DNA from 3 places in the Pseudomonas sp. NPDC089530 genome. Region 3 is predicted to be linked to each of the others. Evidence: predicted binding sites of a transcription regulator. Region 3 holds the regulator's gene; each other region holds the start of a gene.
The links. Region 3 encodes FliA, which starts transcription of late flagellar genes. Its sites were predicted from a motif close to CTAAAGTTTNNNNNNNNNNNGCCGNTAA; they were not measured.
Positions count from the first base shown of each region.

Region 1: the regulator FliA is predicted to act here: its motif matches at 4,956-4,983, upstream of ACQKQA_RS05805 (methyl-accepting chemotaxis protein).
Region 2: the regulator FliA is predicted to act here: its motif matches at 4,560-4,587, upstream of motA (flagellar motor stator protein MotA).

Region 1 covers NZ_JBNNVU010000009.1:64,547-71,797, reverse strand. Annotated here, with positions in the region: gene ACQKQA_RS05825 (sensor histidine kinase) at 1-835, shown strand, start outside; gene ACQKQA_RS05820 (methyl-accepting chemotaxis protein) at 921-1,676, opposite strand; partial or broken gene ACQKQA_RS05815 (HAMP domain-containing protein) at 1,779-2,849, opposite strand; gene ACQKQA_RS05810 (Na+/H+ antiporter family protein) at 3,494-4,810, shown strand; gene ACQKQA_RS05805 (methyl-accepting chemotaxis protein) at 5,022-6,701, shown strand; gene ACQKQA_RS05800 (MurR/RpiR family transcriptional regulator) at 6,822-7,251, opposite strand, start outside.
Region 2 covers NZ_JBNNVU010000018.1:50,497-57,747, forward strand. Annotated here, with positions in the region: gene serB (phosphoserine phosphatase SerB) at 1-1,144, shown strand, start outside; gene asd (archaetidylserine decarboxylase) at 1,214-2,074, opposite strand; gene rhdA (thiosulfate sulfurtransferase) at 2,092-2,907, opposite strand; gene ACQKQA_RS10030 (HDOD domain-containing protein) at 2,951-4,489, opposite strand; gene motA (flagellar motor stator protein MotA) at 4,656-5,507, shown strand; gene motB (flagellar motor protein MotB) at 5,511-6,581, shown strand; gene rsgA (small ribosomal subunit biogenesis GTPase RsgA) at 6,655-7,251, opposite strand, start outside.
Region 3 covers NZ_JBNNVU010000069.1:21,536-28,786, reverse strand. Annotated here, with positions in the region: partial or broken gene ACQKQA_RS22195 (chemotaxis protein CheA) at 1-1,437, opposite strand, end outside; gene ACQKQA_RS22190 (protein phosphatase CheZ) at 1,450-2,238, opposite strand; gene ACQKQA_RS22185 (chemotaxis response regulator CheY) at 2,270-2,641, opposite strand; gene fliA (RNA polymerase sigma factor FliA) at 2,801-3,541, opposite strand; gene fleN (flagellar synthesis regulator FleN) at 3,538-4,368, opposite strand; gene flhF (flagellar biosynthesis protein FlhF) at 4,487-5,812, opposite strand; gene flhA (flagellar biosynthesis protein FlhA) at 5,824-7,251, opposite strand, start outside.

The DNA.
Region 1 (7,251 bases), on a different contig from region 3:
GGGCGTTGCCGGCCTGTTGCTGATCCTGATCCTGCAGCGGGTCACCGTGCGCCGTGCCTTGCGCCCGCTGGAGCAGGCCCGTGAGCAGATCGCCCAGCTGCAACGGGGCCAGCGTTCGCAACTGGACGAACAGGTGCCGCAGGAGCTGGAGCCGCTGGTGGCGCAGATCAACCACCTGCTGGCCCACACCGAAGACAGCCTGAAGCGTTCGCGCAATGCCCTGGGCAACCTCGGGCATGCGCTGAAGACCCCGCTGGCGGTGTTGCTGAGCCTGGCCTCCAACCCGAAACTCGACGCCCACCCGGAGCTGCGCAAGATCCTCCAGGAACAGCTGGAGCAGGTGCAGCAGCGGCTCAATCGCGAACTGAACCGCGCGCGCCTGGCCGGGGATGCGCTGCCCGGTGCGCTGTTCGATTGCGACGCCGAGCTGCCGGGGTTGCTGGCGACCCTGAACATGATCCATGGCGAGCACCTGGAATTGAGCTTCCAGGCGGCCCCTGGCCTGCAACTGCCCTGGGACCGGGAAGACCTGCTGGAACTGCTGGGCAACCTGCTGGACAACGCCTGCAAGTGGGCGGACGCCGAGGTGGCGCTGAGCGTTTGGCAAACCGCCAACGGTTATGGCCTGGCGGTGGACGACGATGGTCCGGGGATCCCCGAGGAGCAGCGCAGCCAGGTGTTCAGCCGCGGTGCGCGGCTGGACGAACAGACCGACGGCCACGGCCTGGGGCTGGGCATCGTGCGGGATATCGTGCAGAGCTGGGGCGGGGAGTTGCGTCTGCTGGAGAGTCCGCAGGGTGGCTTGCGGGTGTTGATCGAGTTGCCTGAACGTTGATGCTGACGGCGCTGATTCTGTAGCCGCTGCCGAGGCAGCGGCTACAAAGAAAGCCCCCTCGTCGCTGGGAGGAGGGGGCTGGCGGTCAGACCCGGAACTGGTCCATCAGGCTCTGCTGCTGGTTGGCCAGGCTGTTCAGGGACTGGCTGACCCGGGCCGATTCGTTGGCCTGTTCCGACAGCGATTCGGTGACGTCGCGGATGGTCGCCACGTTGTTGTTGATCTCCTCGGCCACCGCGCTTTGCTCTTCGGCGGCGCTGGCGATCTGCAGGTTCATGTCGCTGATCACCGTCACCGCCTCGCCGATCTGCCGCAGGGCGGTGACCGCCTGGCCGACCTGTTCGACGCTGCCCTGGGCCTGGCGCTGGTTGTTGCCCATCGAGCCGACCACGTCCTGAGTGCCGCTTTGCAGTTCCTCGATGACCAGGCGGGTTTCCTCCACCGACTCCTGGGTGCGTCGGGCGAGGTTGCGCACTTCGTCGGCGACCACCGCGAAACCGCGTCCGGCTTCCCCGGCGCGGGCGGCTTCGATGGCGGCGTTGAGGGCCAGCAGGTTGGTCTGCTCGGCGATGGCGCGAATCACTTCCAGCACCGAACCGATCTTCTCGCTGTTGGCGGCCAGGCCTTCGACCTGGGTCATGGCGGTGTTCATGTCGGCGGCCAGGTGATCGATGCTCGTGGTGGTGCGGTCGATCACGGCGAGGCCCTGGCGCGTGGCCTGGTCGGCGTCGCGGGCGGCCTGCGCGGCCTGGGCCGCGCTGCGGGCCACATCCTGGGCGGTGGCGCTCATCTCGTGGGAGGCGGTGGCCACCTGGTCGACCTGGCGATACTGCTGCTCCATGCCGGCGCTGGTCTGGGTGGCGATGGCCGAGGACTGGTCGGCGGTGCCGCGGGCGTCCTGCACCGAGCGTTTCACTTCGGCGATGATCGGTTGCAGCTTGTCGAGGAAACGGTTGAACCAGCCAGCCAGCTGGCCCAGCTCATCCTTCTTGTCGTAGGCCAGGCGCCGGGTCAGGTCGCCTTCGCCGCTGGCGATGTCTTCCAGCATGCGCGCCACGCCGAGGATCGGCCGGGTCACGCTGCGTGCCATCAGCCACACCAGCAGCAGGCCGAGTACCGCGGCCAGCAGGCCCAGGCTCAGTTCGATCAGGGTGCCGCTGTGGTTGCTCTGGTCCAGCTGGTCTTTCAGCGCTTCGGCCGGGCCCACCAGGACCCGCTCCGGCACTTCCAGCAGCACGCCCCAGGGTTTGCCACCGGGAATCGGGGTGAAGGGCGACAGCACTTTCAATTCACTGTTGTTGTGCAGGCTCTGGGTCCGGGTGCTGGCCGACAGCCGGCGGATCAGTTCGGCGCCGTTGGCCGGGTCCAGCTGGTCCAGGCGCTGGCTGAGCTTGCTGGCGTCGGCGCTGTAGCCGGCGAGCAGGCCGACGGGGCTGATGATGCTGACATCGGTCTGGCCGTCGTAGAGCTTCTTGCTCGCCTGCTGGCTGACCGACTGCAGGCTGTTGAGGTTGATGTCCACCGACAGCGAGGCGATGACTTTGCCGTCCACCATCAGCGGGAACACGATGCTGGTCATCAGCACGTTCTGGCCGTCGATCACATAGAAGTAGGGCTCGATCACGCAGGGCTTGAGGGTGCTGCGCGGGCAGGTGAACCAGGCGTTGGCCGGCTGGCCGCTGGGGCCGGTGGTGGTGTCGCTCATGTCGCTTTCCGGCAGCGCCATGGAGGTCAGTTGGCCCGGAGTCGGCTGCGACCAGTACAGGGCGAAGCGGCCCTTGTCGTTGCTGCCCAGTTCGCTCTGGCCGGTGAAGAGTTGGTCCTTGCCGTCCAGGGCGTTGGCTTCGAACACCAGCGACAGGCCGAGCAGCTCAGGGTTGGCCTGTAGCGCCGACTTGACCTGGCGGGTCAGGTCCTCGCGCAGGTCGAAGGCATCGAGGAAACGCTTCTCGGCCTGTTCGCGCAGGAACAGCACCTGGCGCGAGAAACCGTGGCCGTATTGATAGGCGTCCATGAACTGCTGGCGGATCCCCAGCGCCTGGACTTCGCCCTGGGCCTCGATGCGGGCCTGGGCGGCTTCGTTGAGCATCTCCATGCTCGACGCCTTCACCAGTTCGGAGCTGTGCTCCATGCGATACAGCGAAAGCCCCACCAACAGGGTCACGATGCCGGCCAGGCAGAGTCCGGCGAGCAGGGTGATCTTCCATTGGATGGAAAGTTGTCTGAGCGACATGGAGACGTCCTTATTCGATATTTATCTGAGACTTTGCACCTTATCGGCCGACGAACGGCTTTCTTTAAACGCTCGTTCGAATTTTCCCGCCGCTGCCTGTAGATGCAAGCCGCTGCCGCAGGCTGCGATCGGCTCCGCAGGAGCCGCAAACCGGCCGCTGCAGTGGGGCAGGTTGAACACGGTCGCCCGTTTTACGGCCGCTGCGTCGGAATGCCGCCCAGACCGATCGCAGCCTCGCGGGCTCCGCAGCGGCTACAGAGGGCGCAGGCGCAATCCCGGGTTTTGACAAGCGTTGCCCGCTGCTGCAAAGTGCGCGCCCTCTAATAAGACCCTCCTTTTCAATCCGGCGTCGGCAGTGGTTGCCCTCTGGCCGGACTCATTCCCTTTGCGGCGTTTTCCCGTCGCAGTGCCATGAGGTAACGATGATTAATGCAGTAATTGCCGCGGTTGGCGTCATGCTGATCCTCAGCCTGTCCCGCGTGCATGTGGTGATCGCGCTGATCGTAGGCGCGCTGGTGGGGGGGCTGACCGGTGGCCTGGGTATCGAGGCGACTCTCAAGGCGTTCAACAACGGCCTGGGCGGCGGGGCGACGGTGGCTTTGTCCTACGCCTTGCTCGGCGCCTTCGCGGTGGCGATCGCCAAGTCCGGCCTGGCCCACGCCCTGGCGGACAAGATCCTGCTGCTGGTGGACCGCCAGGACCACCACGGTGGTGGCAGCGTCAAATGGTTGCTGATCGGCCTGTTGTGGGTGGTGGCCATCGCGTCGCAGAACATCCTGCCGATCCATATCGCCTTCATTCCGCTGCTGGTGCCGCCGCTGCTGTATGTGCTGAGCAAGCTGCAGCTGGACCGGCGGCTGATCGCCTGCGTCATCACCTTCGGCCTGATCACGCCCTATATGTTCCTGCCGGTGGGTTTCGGCAACATCTTCCTCAACGAGATCCTGCTGGCCAACGTCGCCCGCAGCGGCGTGGACGTCAGCGATATCAACGTCACCCACGCCATGGGCATTCCGGCCCTGGGCATGGTCTTCGGCCTGTTGCTGGCCTTTGTCAGCTACCGCAAGAAGCGCGTGTACGACCTGGAGCTGATCGAGAAGGTCGAGCAGGTGACGGTGCAATACAACCCGCGCACGCTGCTGGTGGCGGGCGTGGCGATCGTCGCGGCCTTTGTCATTCAGCTGTTGCTGGATTCGATGATTATCGGCGCGCTGTCGGGCTTCCTGATCTTCTCGGTGTCGGGCATCGTGCGCTGGCGCGAGACCGACGACCTGTTCACCGAAGGCATGAAGATGATGGCGATGATCGGCTTCATCATGATCGCCGCCGCCGGTTTCGCCGAAGTGATGAAGGCCACCGGCGAGGTCAAGACCCTGGTGGAGGCCTCGGCTGGCTGGATCGACCACAGCAAGGGCGTCGGCGCCTTGCTGATGTTGCTGGTGGGGTTGCTGGTGACCATGGGCATCGGTTCGTCGTTCTCCACGGTGCCGATCCTCGCGACCATCTTCGTGCCGCTGTGTGTGCAGTTGGGCTTCAGCCCGTTGGCGATCGTCTGCATCGTCGGCACCGCCGGCGCCCTGGGCGATGCCGGCTCGCCGGCCTCGGACTCGACCCTGGGCCCGACCTCCGGCCTGAACATCGACGGCCAGCACCACCATATCTGGGACACCGTGGTCCCGACCTTCCTGCACTACAACCTGCCGCTGCTGGCCTTCGGCTGGGTGGCGGCGATGGTGCTCTGAGTCCGCGGGGTTTCAGCTGCACCGCGTTGTTCCCATCGCGAGCAAGCTTCGCTCCTACAGAAAAGCGGTTGCGCTGTTGCCTGTAGGAGCGAAGCTTGCTCGCGAAAAATCCCAAGGGCGCCGCGCACTCCCTGGTTCCGTGCCACTCAACTTTTGACCCGGCGTGCCGTTAAGGCGGTATCACGCCAATAACATCAAGAGTGAGCCTCCCATGCGCCTAAGTCTGAAGGGCAAAGTCCTGTCCCTCGCGGTCCTCCCGGTCCTGCTGTTTGCGTTGGTGATCAGCCTGACCACGGTCTTCATGCTCAAGGAACAGGCGCGCAAGGAGGTGGACGAGACCCGCCAGCGCCTGCTCGGCGAAGCCAAGACCACCCTGCAGAGCTATGTGGAAGTCGCCCTGAACACGGTCCGCCCGCTCTACGACGCGGCGGCGCCCGGGGATACGGCGGCCCGCGCCCAGGTGGTGAAGCTGCTGTCGAACATCACCTACGGCAAGGACGGTTACTTCTTCGGCTACGACTCCGAGACGGTGCGCCTGTTCAAGGGCAACAGCCCGGACGGCGTCGGCAAGAGCTTCAAGGACAACCGCGACCCCAACGGCGTGTACGTCAACCGCGAGCTGGTCAAGGTCGGCAAGGACGGCACCCACTATGTGCAGTACAGCTCGACCCAGCCGGGCAGCGACGTGCTGGTGCCGAAACTGGGCTACACCGAATACCTGGCCAAGTGGGACATGGTGGTCGGCTCGTCGGTGAACCTGGACGGCATCGACGCCCAGGTGGCCGAGGTCGAGGCCAGCGTCAACCAGCGCATGCAGGGCATGGTCTTGAGCATCGTCGGCATCGCGGTGGTGGTGCTGCTGGTGATCGCCGCGCTCGGCATGCTGGTGGCCAACACCATCCTGCGGCCGCTGGGCCTGATGAAGCTCAACCTCGACGACATCGCCGCCGGCGAGGGCGACCTGACCCGTCGCCTGGCGATCACCAGCCAGGATGAGCTGGGCGATCTGGCCGGTTCCTTCAACCGCTTCGTCGACAAGATCCACGGCCTGGTGCGGCAGATCACCGAGATGACCGGCCAGTTGACCGGGCTGGTGACCCAGGTCTCCGAACAGGCCCAGCGTTCCGAGCAGGCCATGGAGCGCCAGCGCCACGAGACCGACCAGGTGGCCACGGCGATCAACCAGATGTCTTCGGCGGCCCAGGAAGTGGCACGCAGTGCCCAGGGCGCGGCGGTGGCGGCGCAGCAGACCGATGAGGAAGGCCAGGCGGCCAAGCGCGTGGTGGACGGCAGCATCCAGCAGATCCATGCGCTGGTCAGCGATATCCGCAGCAGCGGCACCTCCCTGGACAGCCTGCAGAAGGACGTGGCGTCGATTGTCAGCGTGCTGGATGTGATCCGCTCGATCGCCGAGCAGACCAACCTGCTGGCCCTCAACGCGGCCATCGAGGCGGCGCGGGCCGGTGAGGCTGGGCGTGGCTTCGCGGTGGTGGCCGACGAGGTCCGGGCACTGGCCAGCCGGACCCAGCAGAGCACCCAGGAAATCCAGGGCATGATCGACCGCCTGCAACAAGGCACGCGCACCGCGGTGGACGCCATGCGCCGTTCCAGCGATGCCGGCGACGGCACCTCGCACCAGGCCAACGAGGCCGGGGCGTCGCTGGATGCCATGGCGCAGTTGATCGGCACCATCAATTCGATGAACGCGCAGATCGCCAGTGCCGCGGAAGAGCAGACCGCAGTGGCCGAAGAGATCAACCGCAGCGTGCATCAGATCGCGGTGGCGGTGGACAGCGTCGCCGACGAAACCCAGCTCGGCGCCCAGACCTCGCGCAGCCTGGCGGACCTCGGGCAGCGCCTGGGCAAGCTGGTGGGGCAGTTCCGTATCTGAGTCTTCAAGATCGCTATCGCGGGCAAGCTCCGCTCCTACGGTCTTCTGTAGGAGCGGAGCTTGCCCGCGATGACGTCAACAGCATCCCCTCGACACCCCGACCCTGCCGATCAAGCGGCCTCACTTCTTCCGCGGTTTGCTGCTGCCCGGGATATGCAGGTAGGACATCACGCTTTCGGTCAGCTCGGTCGCCAGCTTGACCGCTTCCTTGTTGCGCGCCATCACACTCGCCACCAGCCCCTCGATCAGGGCCAGCACCGCGATATTGGAGCTGGTCATGACCGGGTGGTCGGCGGGGGCGAACAGCGTGTGTTCGGCGATGCCGGTCAGCGGCGAGGCGGGGGAGTCGGTGATCGCCAGCACCGTGGCGCCGCGTTCGTTGGCGAACCGCGCCAGTTGCAGGGTATCCAGGGAGTAGCGCGGCAGGGAGATCGCCAGCAAGAGATCCTGATCGGTGATCGCCGCCAGCCGGTAGGCGGCGTTTTCGTTGCCGCCTTCCATGCTGATGGCGCAGGCGTCGGCGCAGAAGGGCATCAGGGTCGAGGCGGCG
Region 2 (7,251 bases), on a different contig from region 3:
TCTGGCACAGAGTGGTGTGAACATTCTCGACATCGGTCAGGCGGTGATTCACGACACGCTGTCGTTTGGCATCCTGGTTGAAATTCCGGACAACGAGCAAAGCTCGTCGGTGCTCAAGGACATCCTGTTCACTGCCTATGAGCTGGACCAGCAGGTCCGTTTCACGCCGGTTTCCGAAGAGGACTACCAGCAATGGGTCGGCGGCCAGGGCAAGAAGCGCCATATCGTCACCTTGCTGACCCGCAAGGTCACCGCCGAGCAGCTGCAGCGCGTCAGTTCGATCACCGCCAAGTACGGCCTGAACATCGACCACATCGATCGCCTCTCCGGGCGCATGCCGCTGGACACCCCGGCCGACAAGGGCAAGGGCTGCATCGAGTTTTCCGTGCGTGGCGAAGCGGCCGATCCGCAGGCGCTGCGGGCCGAGTTCCTGAGCGTTGCCCAGGAGCTGAACGTCGATATCGCCTTCCAGGAAGACTCGCTGTTCCGCCGTAACCGCCGCCTGGCGGTGTTCGACATGGATTCGACGCTGATCGAGGCCGAAGTCATCGACGAGCTGGCCAAGGCGGCGGGCGTGGGCGATCGGGTCGCGGAAATCACCGAGCGGGCCATGGCCGGCGAGCTGGATTTCCGCGCCAGCTTCAAGGAGCGCCTGGCCTTGCTCAAGGGCCTGGACATCAAGGTGCTGGACTCCATCGGCGCCTCGCTGCGTCTGACCGAAGGTGCCGAGACGCTGTTCGCCGAACTCAAGCGCCTGGGCTACAAGACCGCGATCCTCTCGGGCGGCTTCACCTACTTCGCCAAGCAGTTGCAGGCCAAGCTGGGGATCGACTACGTATTCGCCAACGAGCTGGAAGTGGTCGACGGCAAGGTGACCGGTGTCGCGGTCGAGCCGATCGTCGATGCTCAACGCAAGGCCGACCTGCTGCGCGAGCTGGCGGCCAAGGAAGGTTTGCGCCTGGAGCAGACCATTGCCGTGGGCGATGGCGCCAACGACTTGCCGATGCTGGCGATTGCCGGTCTGGGCGTGGCTTTCCGTGCCAAGCCGCTGGTCAAGCAGTCCGCCAAGCAGGCGATCTCCACCCTGGGGCTGGATGGCGTGCTTTATCTGCTGGGCTTGCGCGATCGCGACGGCCAGCTCTGAGCCGAACCGCAAGCAAAAAAAACGCCGCGATCCGCGGCGTTTTTTATGTCCAGGTTTTATGCCCGGATATCAGGCCTTGGGCAGGCCCATGCCTTGACCCATCTGGACCGGCGAGCCGGCGGCCAGTGTCTCGGCCCACTGTATCTGGTCCGGACCGAACAGCACGATCGCGGTGGAACCCAGCTTGAAGCGCCCCAGTTCGGCGCCTTTTTCCAGGTGGATCGGCGCGCGGGCAGCTTCGTCGTAGCGCACGGTCTTCAGTTCGCGCTTCGGCGGCGTCACCAGGCCGGCCCAGACGGTTTCGATCGAAGCCACGATCATCGCACCCACCAGCACCACGGCCATCGGGCCGCGCTCGGTATCGAAAACGCACACCACGCGCTCGTTGCGGGCGAACAGTTCCGGCACGTTTTCCGCCGTGGTCTGGTTGACCGAGAAGATCCGCCCCGGCACGTAGACCATTTCCCGCAGGGTGCCGGCCAGCGGCATGTGCACGCGGTGGTAATCCTTCGGCGACAGGTAAACGGTGGCGAAATCGCCGCCCATGAACGGCGCGGCTAGCGCCGAATCGCCACCCAGCAGCTCGAGCACGCTGAAGCTGTGGCCCTTGGCCTGGAATACCCGTCCATGTTCGATCGGGCCAAGCTGGCTGATCGCGCCATCGGCCGGGCTGAGAATCGCGCCCGGTGTCTGGTCCAGCGGCCGGGCGCCGTCTTTCAGGGCGCGGGTGAAGAAGGCGTTGAAGTGCTCATAGGCGGTCAGGTCTTCCACCAGCGCTTGCGACATGTCCACCTGGTAACGCTTGGCGAACCAGGTGGTGAAGGCGTTCTTGAACCAGCGCACGCGGCATTCGGCGATGCAGCCGGCCAGGCGCGACAGCAAGTGGTGGGGCAGCAGGTACTGGCTGAGGATAAACAAACGCTTTTTCATTAACTGTCCTTAAAACCTTAAATCTCTACGGGCGTATCGGGGTGATTGCCCCATTCGCCCCAGGAACCGGCATAGCCTTTGACTCGCGGATAACCGAGCGCCTTGGCCACCAGGTAGGTGAAGCCAGAGCGGTGGTGAGTCTGGCAGTGGGTAATCACTTCTTTGTCTTTGCTGATGCCGAGCTGCTCGAGGATCTGCGGCATATCGCTGCGGATCCGCAGGTGGCGCGCCGGGTCCATGCCCGCGGTCCACTCGAAGTTGATCGCGCCGGGGATGTGCCCACCCTTGGCGGCGAGGACTTTCTCCCCCGAGTACTCCAGCGGGCCGCGGGCATCCCAGATGGCCAGGTCGGCGGCGCCGAGACGGCTTTGCAGGTATTCGCGGGTGGCGGTCGGTTCGTCGTGCAGGGTCAGGGCAACGGGGCCGCCGACAGGTGCCGGCACTTCGCTCGAGACCGGCAGGCCGTCAGCCAGCCAGGCCAGCAGCCCGCCATCCAGGTAGTGGTAGCGCGAGTGCCCGATCACATCCAGCAACCAGATGAAGCGCCCGGCCCAGCCGCCGCCTTCGTCGTCGTAGACCACGTAGACCGCATCCGGGTTATGCCCCAGTTCGCCGAACAGCGCTTCGAGGGTTGTCTGCGACGGCATCAGTCCAGGCGCCGGCGCCTGGCCGAGCTGGGTACGCTTGGGATCGACGAAATGCGCACCGGGAATATGCCCCGCGGCATAGCGGGCGGAACTGGTCAGGTCCACCAGAATCAGTTCGCGGGCGTCGAGGCGAGGGAGCAAGTCGCTCGGTTCGATCACCAGCGGCAAGCCAGAGAAGTCAGACATGTGAGGTCTCCAGGGCACAAAGGGGAGAATTGTAGCGCAAGCGTCAGCGGCTGCGGTTGGTAAAGCTGTGCAGGGCCCTTTCGATGCACTTCGCGGTCTTGCCGAAAGCCTGTACGGAGATGTCCGAGAAGGGTTGGCCACCCTGGTCGGCGACGATCAGCATGATCACCCGGCCGTTGCTGGGGACCGAGCGCAGCAGCAGGTGTTCGCCACGAAACAGCGTGCGCAGGCTATCGGGCAGGCGGGCGGAGAACTGGGCGTTGTTGGCCGGTGTCAGGCGCACTTGCGCCGGGGCTTCCAGCAAGCGCTGCAATACGCTGCTCTGATTGACCGCCAGTGTCAGGCTGGTGGCTGGCGCGGGTAGTCCGGCCACCTGATGCACCCGCAACTGGGTCCGCGTGCGGTCGACCATCAGCAGCATCACCCGGCGCATGCCGCAGGCCACCAGGGCATCGCGGGCCTGGGTGGTCAGGTGCATGGCGTTGCTGAAGCGGCTGGGCTCCTCCAGCAGTTCGCTGCACTGCTTGCGCCATTTGGCCAGGTCTTCGGCACTGAGGCCGGGGACCGGAAGCTCGCCACGATGCGCGCGACGGCAGTCCCAGGGCCAGAGCAGGGCCTCGGCCGGGTGCCACAGGTCGGGCATGCTGTGATGCCGGGCACTCTGCGCGGCTTGCTGGTGCAACTGCTGTTGCAGCTCGTCCAGCGGCATCTGCAGGTACAGGCTGGTGAGGTACTGCCAGCGCATGCAGTGCGGACCGGTCCAGGACTCTTGCGCCGAGAGCGCCAGGGCGTTGGCCAGCAAGACGCTGTTGGCCGGCTGGTTCAGCCAGCGCTGCAAGGTCGGATCGGCATCCAGGCATTGTTGCTGGTGCAGCGGATGGGCGTTGTCGCGGGCGATATGCAGGGCCTTGACCAGGTGGTCCTGCTCGTCGATCAGCAGGCGGTAGCCTTGCTGCACCCAGATCGGCAGATGCCAGATCTCCACCAGCACCTGGCACAGGGCAAGCAGGCTGACGCCGAACAGTTCCTGCTCGACCTGCTGCAGCGGTTCGCCCTTGTGCACGACCCGTAGTTCCCATTCTTCGAGCAGCTTCGGATAGGCCAGTGCCATGGGCCACAGCGGCGAGAGAAACAGCAGGCTGCCCCAGTGAATGTCCTGCCAGAGCCTGGCCAGGCGTCCGGCAAAAAAACCGTTGGCTTGTTGGGTCGCGTGCTGGCTGACCAGTTGCAACTGGCGCAGTCCGGCGGGGATCTGCTGCTCGGGCTGGGCGGGCAGGCGCTCGAGCAACTCTTCGGTACGGGTGAGGCCCAGACGGTTGAGGGCGACTTCCAGGTTCTCGGCCGGCTCGCTCATGCTGCCGTGGGTGTGGCGATTGGCTTCGCGGATCACGCTCAGGGCCAGCGCGGGGCTGTCCTGCATCAGGTCGGCAATGTCGCGCAACGAGCTGCGATTGTCCCGGATGGCCTTGCAAACCCGGTCGTGGCTGGCTTGCGGCACCGGCAGGCGGACCGCATCGAGCAGCTTTACCCAGGCTTCGAGGGAGTTGGGTGCGGTAGTTGGGACTGTCGTTTCATTAGACATGGCTGGGCGCAATTATCGTCTGCTGTGAACACGCCCAGAGCGGGCCAAACTGGCTTTTCGCCTTAACGGCCTATAGTCTGGCGCAGTTTTGCCGATAAGTAGAAGAAGAGTTTTAAGAACTTCCGAATATGACCTTGAACCCGACTCAATAAGTACTTTCCTATCTATGGCTAAAATTATCGGCATCATCGTCGTGTTCGCGAGCGTGCTCGGCGGATACGTGCTTTCTCACGGCAAGATTGCCGCCTTGATCCAGCCTTTCGAGGTCATGATTATCGGCGGCGCCGCGCTGGGGGCGTTCCTGCAGGCGAACCCTGGGCACATGACCATGCACGTGCTCAAGAAGTCCCTGGGGATGTTCGGTTCGCGCTTCTCCAAGACCTTCTACCTGGAAGTCCTGGGGCTGATCTACGAGATCCTCAACAAGAGCCGCCGCGAAGGCATGATGGCGATCGAGGGCGATATCGAAGACGCCGCGGCCAGCCCGATCTTCGCCAAGTACCCGGCAGTGCTCAAGGATGAACGCATGACCGCGTTCGTCTGTGACTACCTGCGCATCATGTCCTCCGGCAACATGGCTCCCCACGAGCTGGAAGGCCTGTTCGACATGGAGCTGTTCAGCCTCAAGGAAGAACTCGAGCACCCGTCCCACGCGGTCAACGGCATCGCCGACGGCATGCCGGGTTTCGGTATCGTCGCGGCGGTACTGGGTATCGTGGTGACCATGGCGTCCCTGGGCGATGGCGACCAGAAGTCCATCGGCCTGCACGTAGGTGCGGCGCTGGTCGGTACCTTCTTCGGTATTCTCGCGGCCTACGGTTTCTTCGGTCCGTTGGCCCACTCCCTGGCCCACGATGCCAAGGAAGAGCTGAACGTCTACGAAGCCATCAAGGCCTCCCTGGTGGCTTCGGCTTCCGGCATGCCGCCATCGCTGGCGGTGGAGTTCGGGCGCAAGGTTCTGTACCCGGCGCACCGTCCGAGCTTCGCCGATCTGGAACAAGCGGTTCGCGGTCGCTAAGCCATGGAAAACAATCAGCCGATTATCATCAAGCGCGTCAAGCGCTTTGCCGGCGGGCATCACGGCGGGGCGTGGAAGATCGCCTTCGCCGACTTCGCCACAGCGATGATGGCGTTCTTCCTGGTGCTGTGGCTGTTGTCCACCGCGACCCCGGAACAGAAGATCGCCATTGCCGGTTACTTCAAGGACCCGATCGGCTTCTCGGAAAGCGGCACGCCCTACATCATCGACCTGGGCGGTTCTCCCGAGCTGGCCCCGGACAACACGCTCAATCCCGAGATCAAGTCGCAGCCGCAGCCAGACAAGGTCACGGTGGACACCGATCAGGTCGAGAACATGGCCGAGCAGGTTGAAAGAGAGCGTCTGGAACTGTTGCTCCAGGAGCTGCAGAACAAGGTCGAAGAAAACCCGCAGTTGCAGAAGTTCAAGGACCAGATCCTGTTCGAGATCACCCCGGACGGCCTGCGTATCCAGATCATCGACTCGGAAAACCGGCCGATGTTCGACTCCGGCAGTGCGCGCCTGAAGCCGTACTTCGAGGACATCCTGCTGGCCATGGCCGACACCATCAAGGCGGTGCCGAACAAGATCAGCATCAGCGGTCACACCGATGCCAAACCTTATGCGGGGACTGGCGATTTCGGTAACTGGGAGCTTTCGGCCAACCGCGCCAACGCCGCGCGTCGCGCGCTGGTGGCGGGCAGTTATCCGGACGCCCAGGTGGCGCGTGTGGTGGGTTATGCCTCGTCGTCGCTGTTCGATCGCAAGGATCCGTTCAACCCGGTCAACCGGCGTATCGACATCGTGGTGCTGACCAAGAAGGCCCAGCGTGCGATCGAGGGTGAAGGTGCTCCCGAGGCTCCAGCACCGACCCAGGGCCAGGGGGCTCCGGGTGAAGTGCCAGCCGATCCGAACGCCTTGCCGCCAGAGCAGGAGCCATTGCCGGCCCATGAATTGCGCGAGCGTTTGAATCTCTTCGAGGATGTTGCGCCGAAGACCGAAGGGGCAGGCGCGGCGGTGCCTGCACCTGCACCTGCACCTGCACCTGCCGCCGCACCTCCAGCGGCACGCTGACCCACAAGCAACAGTGCTGCATAAAAAAGGCCGCGATCATCGCGGCCTTTTTGTTTGTGCGGGGTGCTGCCTATTAATAGCTGTTGTCCGGCAGGCTGGCGATGATCGAGCGGTAGCTGTTCATCCGTTGTTGCTGGATCCGGCCGTCTTCCAGGGCCTTGAGCAGGGCGCAGCCCGGTTCGCGGTCATGTTTGCAGTCGCGGAAGCGGCAGGTGCCCAGCAGGTCGTTGAACTCGATGAAGCCCGCTTCGACATCGGCGCGGCTGACGTGGCCCAGGCCGAATTCGCGAATCCCCGGGGAGTCGATCAGCTCGCCGCCGCCCGGGAAGTGGAACAGGCGCGCGGTGGTGGTGGTGTGGGTGCCCTGGCCGGAGAGCTCCGACAGGGGACCGACGCGGGTTTCCACCTCCGGCAGCAGGCTGTTCACCAACGACGACTTGCCCACGCCGGACTGACCGACGAACACGCTGATCCGCCCGTCCAACTGCGCTTGCAGCTGTTCCATGCCGTTGCCGTGGTGAGCCGAGACTTCCAGCACCGGATAGCCCAACTGCCGATAGACCGCCAGCAAGGCGTTCAGGGCCGGGGCATTGTGCTCGTCGATCAGGTCGAACTTGTTGAGCAGCAGCAGCGGGCGGATGCCGGCATGTTCGGCCGCGACCAGGTAACG
Region 3 (7,251 bases):
GACGAGGTTCTTGTCGAGGTCGGTCTCTTCGCCGACGAGCTCCAGGTTGATCTCTTTCTTGAGCTGGCGAGCCAGGTCGCGAACCAGGCGCGGGAAGCGCCCGAAGACCTTCTTGATCGGCTGCATCCGGGTCTTCATCACCGCGGTCTGCAGGTCGGCCGTGACCACGTCGAGGTTCGACACGGCCTTGGACATGGCTTCGTCGCCGCTGTTGAGGCCCAGGCGCACCAGGCGGTTACGCACCAGCACCAGCTCGCCGACCATGTTCATGATTTCGTCCAGGCGCGCGGTATCGACCCGCACCGTGGTTTCAGCTTCGCTGACCGGTTTTTCCGCCGGGGGCGCCGCTGGAGCACGGGCTGCTGCCGGAGCCCGGGCGGGCGCCGGGGCAGCCGCCGCTGGAGCCGGCTTCGGCGCTTCGGCCTTGGCCTCGGGCTTCTTCGCGGCCGGCTGGGCCACGGCGGCGGGTGCTGGGGCCGCAGCAGCGGTTGCGCTGCCGACCGCCGCCGCAGCGCCCGGCGCTTCGGAGAACTTGCCCTTGCCATGCAGCTCGTCGAGCAGGGATTCGAATTCCTGGTCGGTGATCAGGTCGCTACCGGCGGCCGCCGCGCTTGGCGCAGCCGGCGGTACCGCCGCGGCCACCGCGGACTCCAGCGCATCGACCGCAAAGTTGCCTTTGCCGTGCAACTGGTCCAGCAGGTCTTCGAATTCGTCGTCGGTGATTTCGTCGCTGGCCGCGGCCTTTTCCGCCGCAGGCGCGGCGGCCGAAGGCGCCACCGCATCCGCTGCGAACTGGCCCTTGCCATGCAACTGATCGAGCAGCGACTCGAACTCGTCATCGGTAATTTCGTCGCTGGCCGCTTCGCCTTCGGCTACGGGTGCAGCGGCCGGGGCCTGGGCCTCGGTCTTGGCGGCATTGAGCGAATCGAGCAACTGCTCGAACTCGCTGTCGGTGATATCGCCCGATTCGCTTTCAGCGACCGGCTCAGCCACCGGCTCGGCGGCCATTTCGACTTCGGCCGCCGGCTCGGCGACCTCCTCGGCTCCGGCAGGCTCGGCCAGACGGGCCAGGGCAGCCAGCAGTTCCGGGGTGGCGGCGGTAATCTCGGTACGCTCGCGGACCTGGCCGAACATGCCGTTCACCGCGTCTAGCGCTTCGAGCACCACGTCCATCAGTTCCGCGTCGACGCGACGCTCACCCTTGCGCAGGATGTCGAAAACGTTTTCGGCGATGTGGCAGCACTCCACCAGCTCGTTGAGCTGGAGGAAGCCGGCGCCCCCTTTTACAGTGTGAAAACCGCGAAAAATTGCGTTGAGCAGGTCCGCATCGTCTGGCCGGCTTTCCAGCTCGACCAGTTGTTCGGACAGTTGCTCTAGAATCTCGCCGGCCTCAACCAGAAAATCCTGAAGGATCTCTTCATCGGCGCCGAAGCTCATGTATGGGTGCTCCTAGAATCCAAGGCTGGAAAGCAAATCGTCGACATCGTCCTGACCGGATACAACGTCTTCACGTTTATCGGCATGAATCTGCGGACCTTCACCCTTGGCCAGATGTTTTTGCGGATCTTTTTCAGCGAGGATCGCCGCGCGGTCATGTTCGATACCGGCAAAACGATCGACCTGACTGGCCATCAGGACCAGTTTGAGCAGATTGCTCTCGACTTCGGTGACCAACTGGGTCACGCGCTTGATCACCTGACCGGTCAGGTCCTGGTAGTCCTGCGCCAACAGAATGTCGTTGAGGTTGCTCGAGACCGCGCGCGTTTCCTGCTCGCTACGGGTCAGGAAACCATCCACGCGGCGGGCCAGATCGCGGAACTCTTCCGCGCCCAGTTCGCGGCGCATGAAACGTCCCCAGTCGGCGCTCAGGGCCTGGGCTTCGCTGCTCAGGCCGTTGACCAACGGGGTGGCGCTCTCTACCAGGTCCATGGTGCGGTTGGCCGCGGCCTCGGTCAGCCTGACCACATAGGACAGGCGCTCGGTGGCATCCGTGATCTGTGAAACTTCCTCGGCTTGCGGCATATGCGGGTCAATCTGAAAATTGACGATGGCGCTATGCAGCTCGCGGGTGAGCTTGCCGACTTCCCGGTACAGGCCGCGGTCACGGGTCTGGTTGAGCTCATGGATCAGTTGCACTGCTTCGCCGAACTTGCCCTTTTCAAGGCTGTCGACCAGTTCCACTGCATGTTTTTTCAGGGTCGATTCAAAATCGCCCAATGAAGATTCGTTGTGCTCCATAGCTCCCCCCGTGGCGGAATGGTTCCACGCATCAACCAATGCGTTCGAAGATCTTCTCGATCTTCTCTTTCAACGCCTGGGCCGTGAAGGGCTTGACCACGTAGCCGTTTACTCCGGCCTGGGCCGCTTCGATGATCTGTTCGCGCTTGGCTTCAGCGGTCACCATGAGTACCGGCAGGTGCTTGAGTTTTTCATCGGCGCGCACGTGGCGCAGCAGATCGATACCGGTCATGCCAGGCATGTTCCAGTCCGTTACCAGAAAGTCGATGCTCCCACTGTTGAGAACCGGAATGGCGGTGGTGCCATCGTCGGCCTCGACCGTGTTGGTGAACCCCAGGTCACGCAACAGGTTCTTGATGATCCGCCGCATCGTTGAGAAGTCATCAACGATGAGGATTTTCATGTTCTTGTCCAATTCGACCTCCAAGCAGTCTTAAACGCGTCCAGCACCTGGACGCGCCATTCAATCAATCAGGCAGAGCACTCAACGACTGCATGGAATACACGCCGCAAGACCGACAACCTCGTGCCAGTCTCGTCCGCAGTGTCCCCACACTGCCTGTCAGCGCGCTCGCCACTCCCCCAAACGCCCCCGCAAACGGGCCGCGCACTGGCTGTGTAACTGGCTGACCCGCGATTCGCTGACCCCCAGGACCTCACCGATTTCCTTGAGATTCAGCTCTTCGTCGTAGTACAGCGCCAAGACCAGTCGCTCACGCTCCGGCAAATTGGCAATCGCATCCGCCAGCGCAGCCTGGAAACGTTCGTCCTCCAGGTCGCGCGACGGCTCGAGATGAGCACTCGCGCCATCCTCATGCAGCCCTTCATGCTCGCCGTCCTGCAACAGGTCGTCGAAGCTGAACAGGCGACTGCCCAAGGTGTCGTTCAAAATCCCGTAATAATCATCGAGACTCAATTGAAGTTCGGCCGCAACTTCATGATCTTTAGCGTCGCGACCGGTTTTAGCTTCAATTGCGCGGATCGCGTCACTCACCATCCGGGTATTGCGATGCACCGAACGCGGCGCCCAGTCACCTTTACGCACCTCGTCGAGCATCGCCCCACGGATACGGATACCCGCGTAGGTCTCGAAACTCGCGCCCTTGCTCGCGTCGTACTTGGTCGACACTTCGAGCAGGCCGATCATCCCGGCCTGGATCAGGTCCTCGACCTGGACGCTGGCCGGCAAGCGCGCCAGCAGGTGATAGGCAATACGCTTGACCAGCGGCGCATAGCGCTCGATCAGTTCGTACTGGCTGTCACGTGCCGACTTGCGGTAAAGATTGAAGCCGCTGGCGCTCATAGCACCGGTCCCGCTGTTTGATGCACGAGTCGCTCGACGAAAAATTCCAGATGCCCACGTGGGTTGGCCGGCAATGGCCAGGTATCGACTTTCTGTGCAATGGCCTTGAAGGCCAGCGCGCACTTCGAACGGGGAAACGCCTCATAGACCGCACGCTGCTTTTGCACGGCCTTGCGCACGCATTCGTCGTAAGGCACGGCGCCGACGTATTGTAGAGCCACGTCCAGGAAGCGATCAGTGACCTTGGTCAACTTGGCGAACAGGTTGCGACCTTCCTGGGGGCTCTGCGCCATGTTGGCGAGCACGCGGAAGCGGTTCATGCCGTAATCGCGATTGAGCAGCTTGATCAGCGCGTAGGCATCGGTGATCGAGGTCGGCTCGTCGCAGACCACCAGCAGCACTTCCTGGGCGGCGCGGACAAAACTGACTACCGAGTCACCGATACCCGCAGCGGTGTCGATCACCAGTACGTCGAGGTTGTCGCCGATATCGCTGAAGGCCTGGATCAGACCGGCATGCTGCGCCGGGCTCAGGTGCACCATGCTCTGGGTGCCGGACGCCGCCGGCACGATACGGATGCCGCCCGGCCCCTGCAGCAGCACGTCGCGCAGCTCGCAGCGGCCTTCGATGACATCGGCAAGGGTCCGTTTGGGCGTCAGACCCAGCAGGACGTCGACGTTCGCCAGCCCCAGGTCGGCGTCCAGCAGCATGACGCGCCGACCGAGCTCCGCTAGGGCCAGGGACAAGTTCACTGACACGTTAGTCTTGCCGACGCCACCTTTGCCGCCGGTCACCGCGATCACCTGTACGGGATGCATGCTGCCCATGTTCTTTCTTTACCTTGTCTTACTTAGACGGGGCCACATAACTGGCTGCGCGTTCACCAACGGAACAATGCCTGGCAGACCATCGATGTAGGTACATTGCAATCTTTTCATGAATCCCTCAGCCCACCCGTTTGGCCGGGTTGTGGTAGAGGTCAGCGAACATGTCGGCCATGGCTTCTTCGCTGGGTTCTTCCTGCATCTGCACGCTCACCGCACGACTGACCAGCTGGTGCCGGCGCGGCAAGTGCAGATCGTCTGGAATCCGTGGGCCATCGGTCAGATAGGCAACGGGGAGTTCGTGACTGATCGCCAGGCTCAGCACCTCACCAAGGCTGGCGGTTTCATCCAGTTTAGTCAGGATGCAGCCGGCCAGCCCGCAACGCTTGTAGCTGTGGTATGCGGCGGTTAGAACCTGTTTCTGGCTGGTGGTTGCCAAGACCAGATAATTTTTTGCGCGGATCCCGCGACCGGCCAGGCTTTCCAGCTGCATGCGCAGGGCCGGGTCGCTGGCTTGCAGACCGGCAGTATCGATCAGCACCACGCGCTTGCGCAGCAGCGGATCGAGGGCCTGGGCCAGGGACTGGCCCGGGTCGACATGGGTCACCGAGACATTGAGGATGCGGCCCAGGGTCTTGAGCTGCTCCTGGGCGCCGATGCGGTAGCTGTCCATGCTCACCAGCGCGATGTTCTGTGCGCCGTACTTGAGAACGTAGCGGGCCGCCAGCTTGGCCAGGGTGGTGGTCTTGCCCATGCCGGCGGGGCCGACCATGGCGATCACACCGCCCTCTTCCAGCGGCTCGGCTTCCGGGATCACGATCATCCGCGCCAGGTGGGCCAGCAGCATGCGCCAGGCCTGGCGAGGCTCGTCGATGTCCGTGATCAGCGCCAGCAGGTCGCGGGCCAGCGGACCGGACAGGCCGATACGCTGCAGGCGCCGCCAGAGGTTGGCCTGCTCGGGCCGGCTGCCTTGCAACTGGCTCCAGGCCAGGGAACCGAGCTGGACTTCCAGCAGCTCGCGCAGGCCATTGAGTTCGAAACGCATCGAGTCGAATGCCCGCGGATCGACGGCGGCCGGCGCGGCGACGACCGGGGCCGGACGCTGCGGCTCACTGAAGGTGGGTTCGATCAGCGGCTCGGCGGCGGTCAGCGGCAGGCCGGCGAACAGCTGGCGATTGGTGTTGGCATTGGTGTCGCCATCGCCACGCAGGCTCAGCTCGGCCTGGGCGGTGACGATGCGCGATTGAGTCTTGCGCAGCTCGTCCTCGAGCTCCATGTTCGGCACCCGGGGCGCCAGGGCCGACAGCTTGTAATCCAGGGCAGCCGTCAGTTCGACACCGCCGGCGATGCGGCGGTTGCCAATGATGGCGGCGTCGGCGCCCAGCTCATCACGAACCAGCTTCATGGCCTGACGCATATCGGCGGCGAAAAAACGCTTAACTTGCATAACCCACTACCTCAGCCGTTGGGCCCTACTGTCGCAACGATGGTCACTTGCTTGTTGTCGGGAATTTCCTGATAGGCCAACACGTGCAAGCCCGGGACCGCCAGGCGCCCGAAGCGCGAGAGCATCGCGCGAACCGGACCGGCTACCAGCAGAATCACCGGTTGACCTTGCATTTCCTGGCGCTGCGCGGCTTCGATCAACGAACGCTGCAGCTTCTCAGCCATGCTTGGCTCCAGCAGAACGCCCTCTTCCGAGCCTTGTCCTGCCTTCTGCAGACTATTGAGCAAGATTTGTTCCAACCTTGGTTCCAAGGTGATCACAGGCAGCTCAGACTCAGTCCCTACAATGCTTTGCACGATGGCGCGCGACAATCCGACGCGCACGGTCGCCACCAGAGCGGCAGTATCTTGACTCTTGGCGGCATTGTTCGCGATGGCTTCGGCGATGCTGCGGATATCCCGCACCGGCACCTGTTCGGCCAGCAGCGCCTGCAGCACCTTGAGCAACTGGGACAGGGAGAGAACGCCCGGCACCAGCTCTTCCGCCAGCTTTGGCGAGCCCTTGGCCAGCAATTGCAGGAGCTGCTGGACTTCTTCGTGGCCGATCAGCTCGCTGGAGTGCTTGTACAGAATCTGGTTGAGGTGGGTGGCGACCACAGTACTGGCGTCGACCACGGTGTAACCCAGCGACTGCGCCTGGGCGCGCTGGCTGATCTCGATCCAGACCGCCTCCAGGCCGAAGGCCGGATCTTTGGCGGTGATGCCATTGAGCGAGCCGTAGACCTGCCCCGGGTTGATCGCCAGTTCGCGATCCGGGTAGATCTCGGCCTCGGCCAGGATCACCCCCATCAGGGTCAGCCGGTAGGCGCTCGGCGCCAGGTCGAGGTTGTCGCGAATGTGCACGGTCGGCATGAGGAAGCCCAGGTCCTGGGACAGCTTCTTGCGCACGCCCTTGATCCGTGCCAGCAATTGCCCGCCCTGGTTGCGGTCCACCAGGGGAATCAGGCGGTAGCCGACTTCCAGGCCGATCATGTCGATCTGGGTCACGTCGTCCCAACCCAGCTCCTTGGTTTCCAGGGCCCGGGCCGGCGAAGGCAGCAGGTCCTGCTGGCGCTGGACCTCTTCCAGGGCGCGGGCCTTGACCACGTTCTGACGCTTCCAGAACAGGTACGCCGCGCCGGCCGCCAGGGCCGCCATGCTCAGGAAGGAAAAGTGCGGCATGCCCGGCACCAGGCCCATCACCGCCATCAGGCCGGCAGCGACGGCCAGGGCCCGGGGCGAGGCGAACATCTGCCGGTTGATCTGCTTGCCCATGTCCTCGGAACCGGAGGCACGGGTCACCATGATCGCGGCCGCGGTAGACAGCAGCAGCGACGGCAATTGCGCCACCAAACCGTCACCGATGGTCAGCAGCGCGTACACCCGGCCGGCATCGCCGAA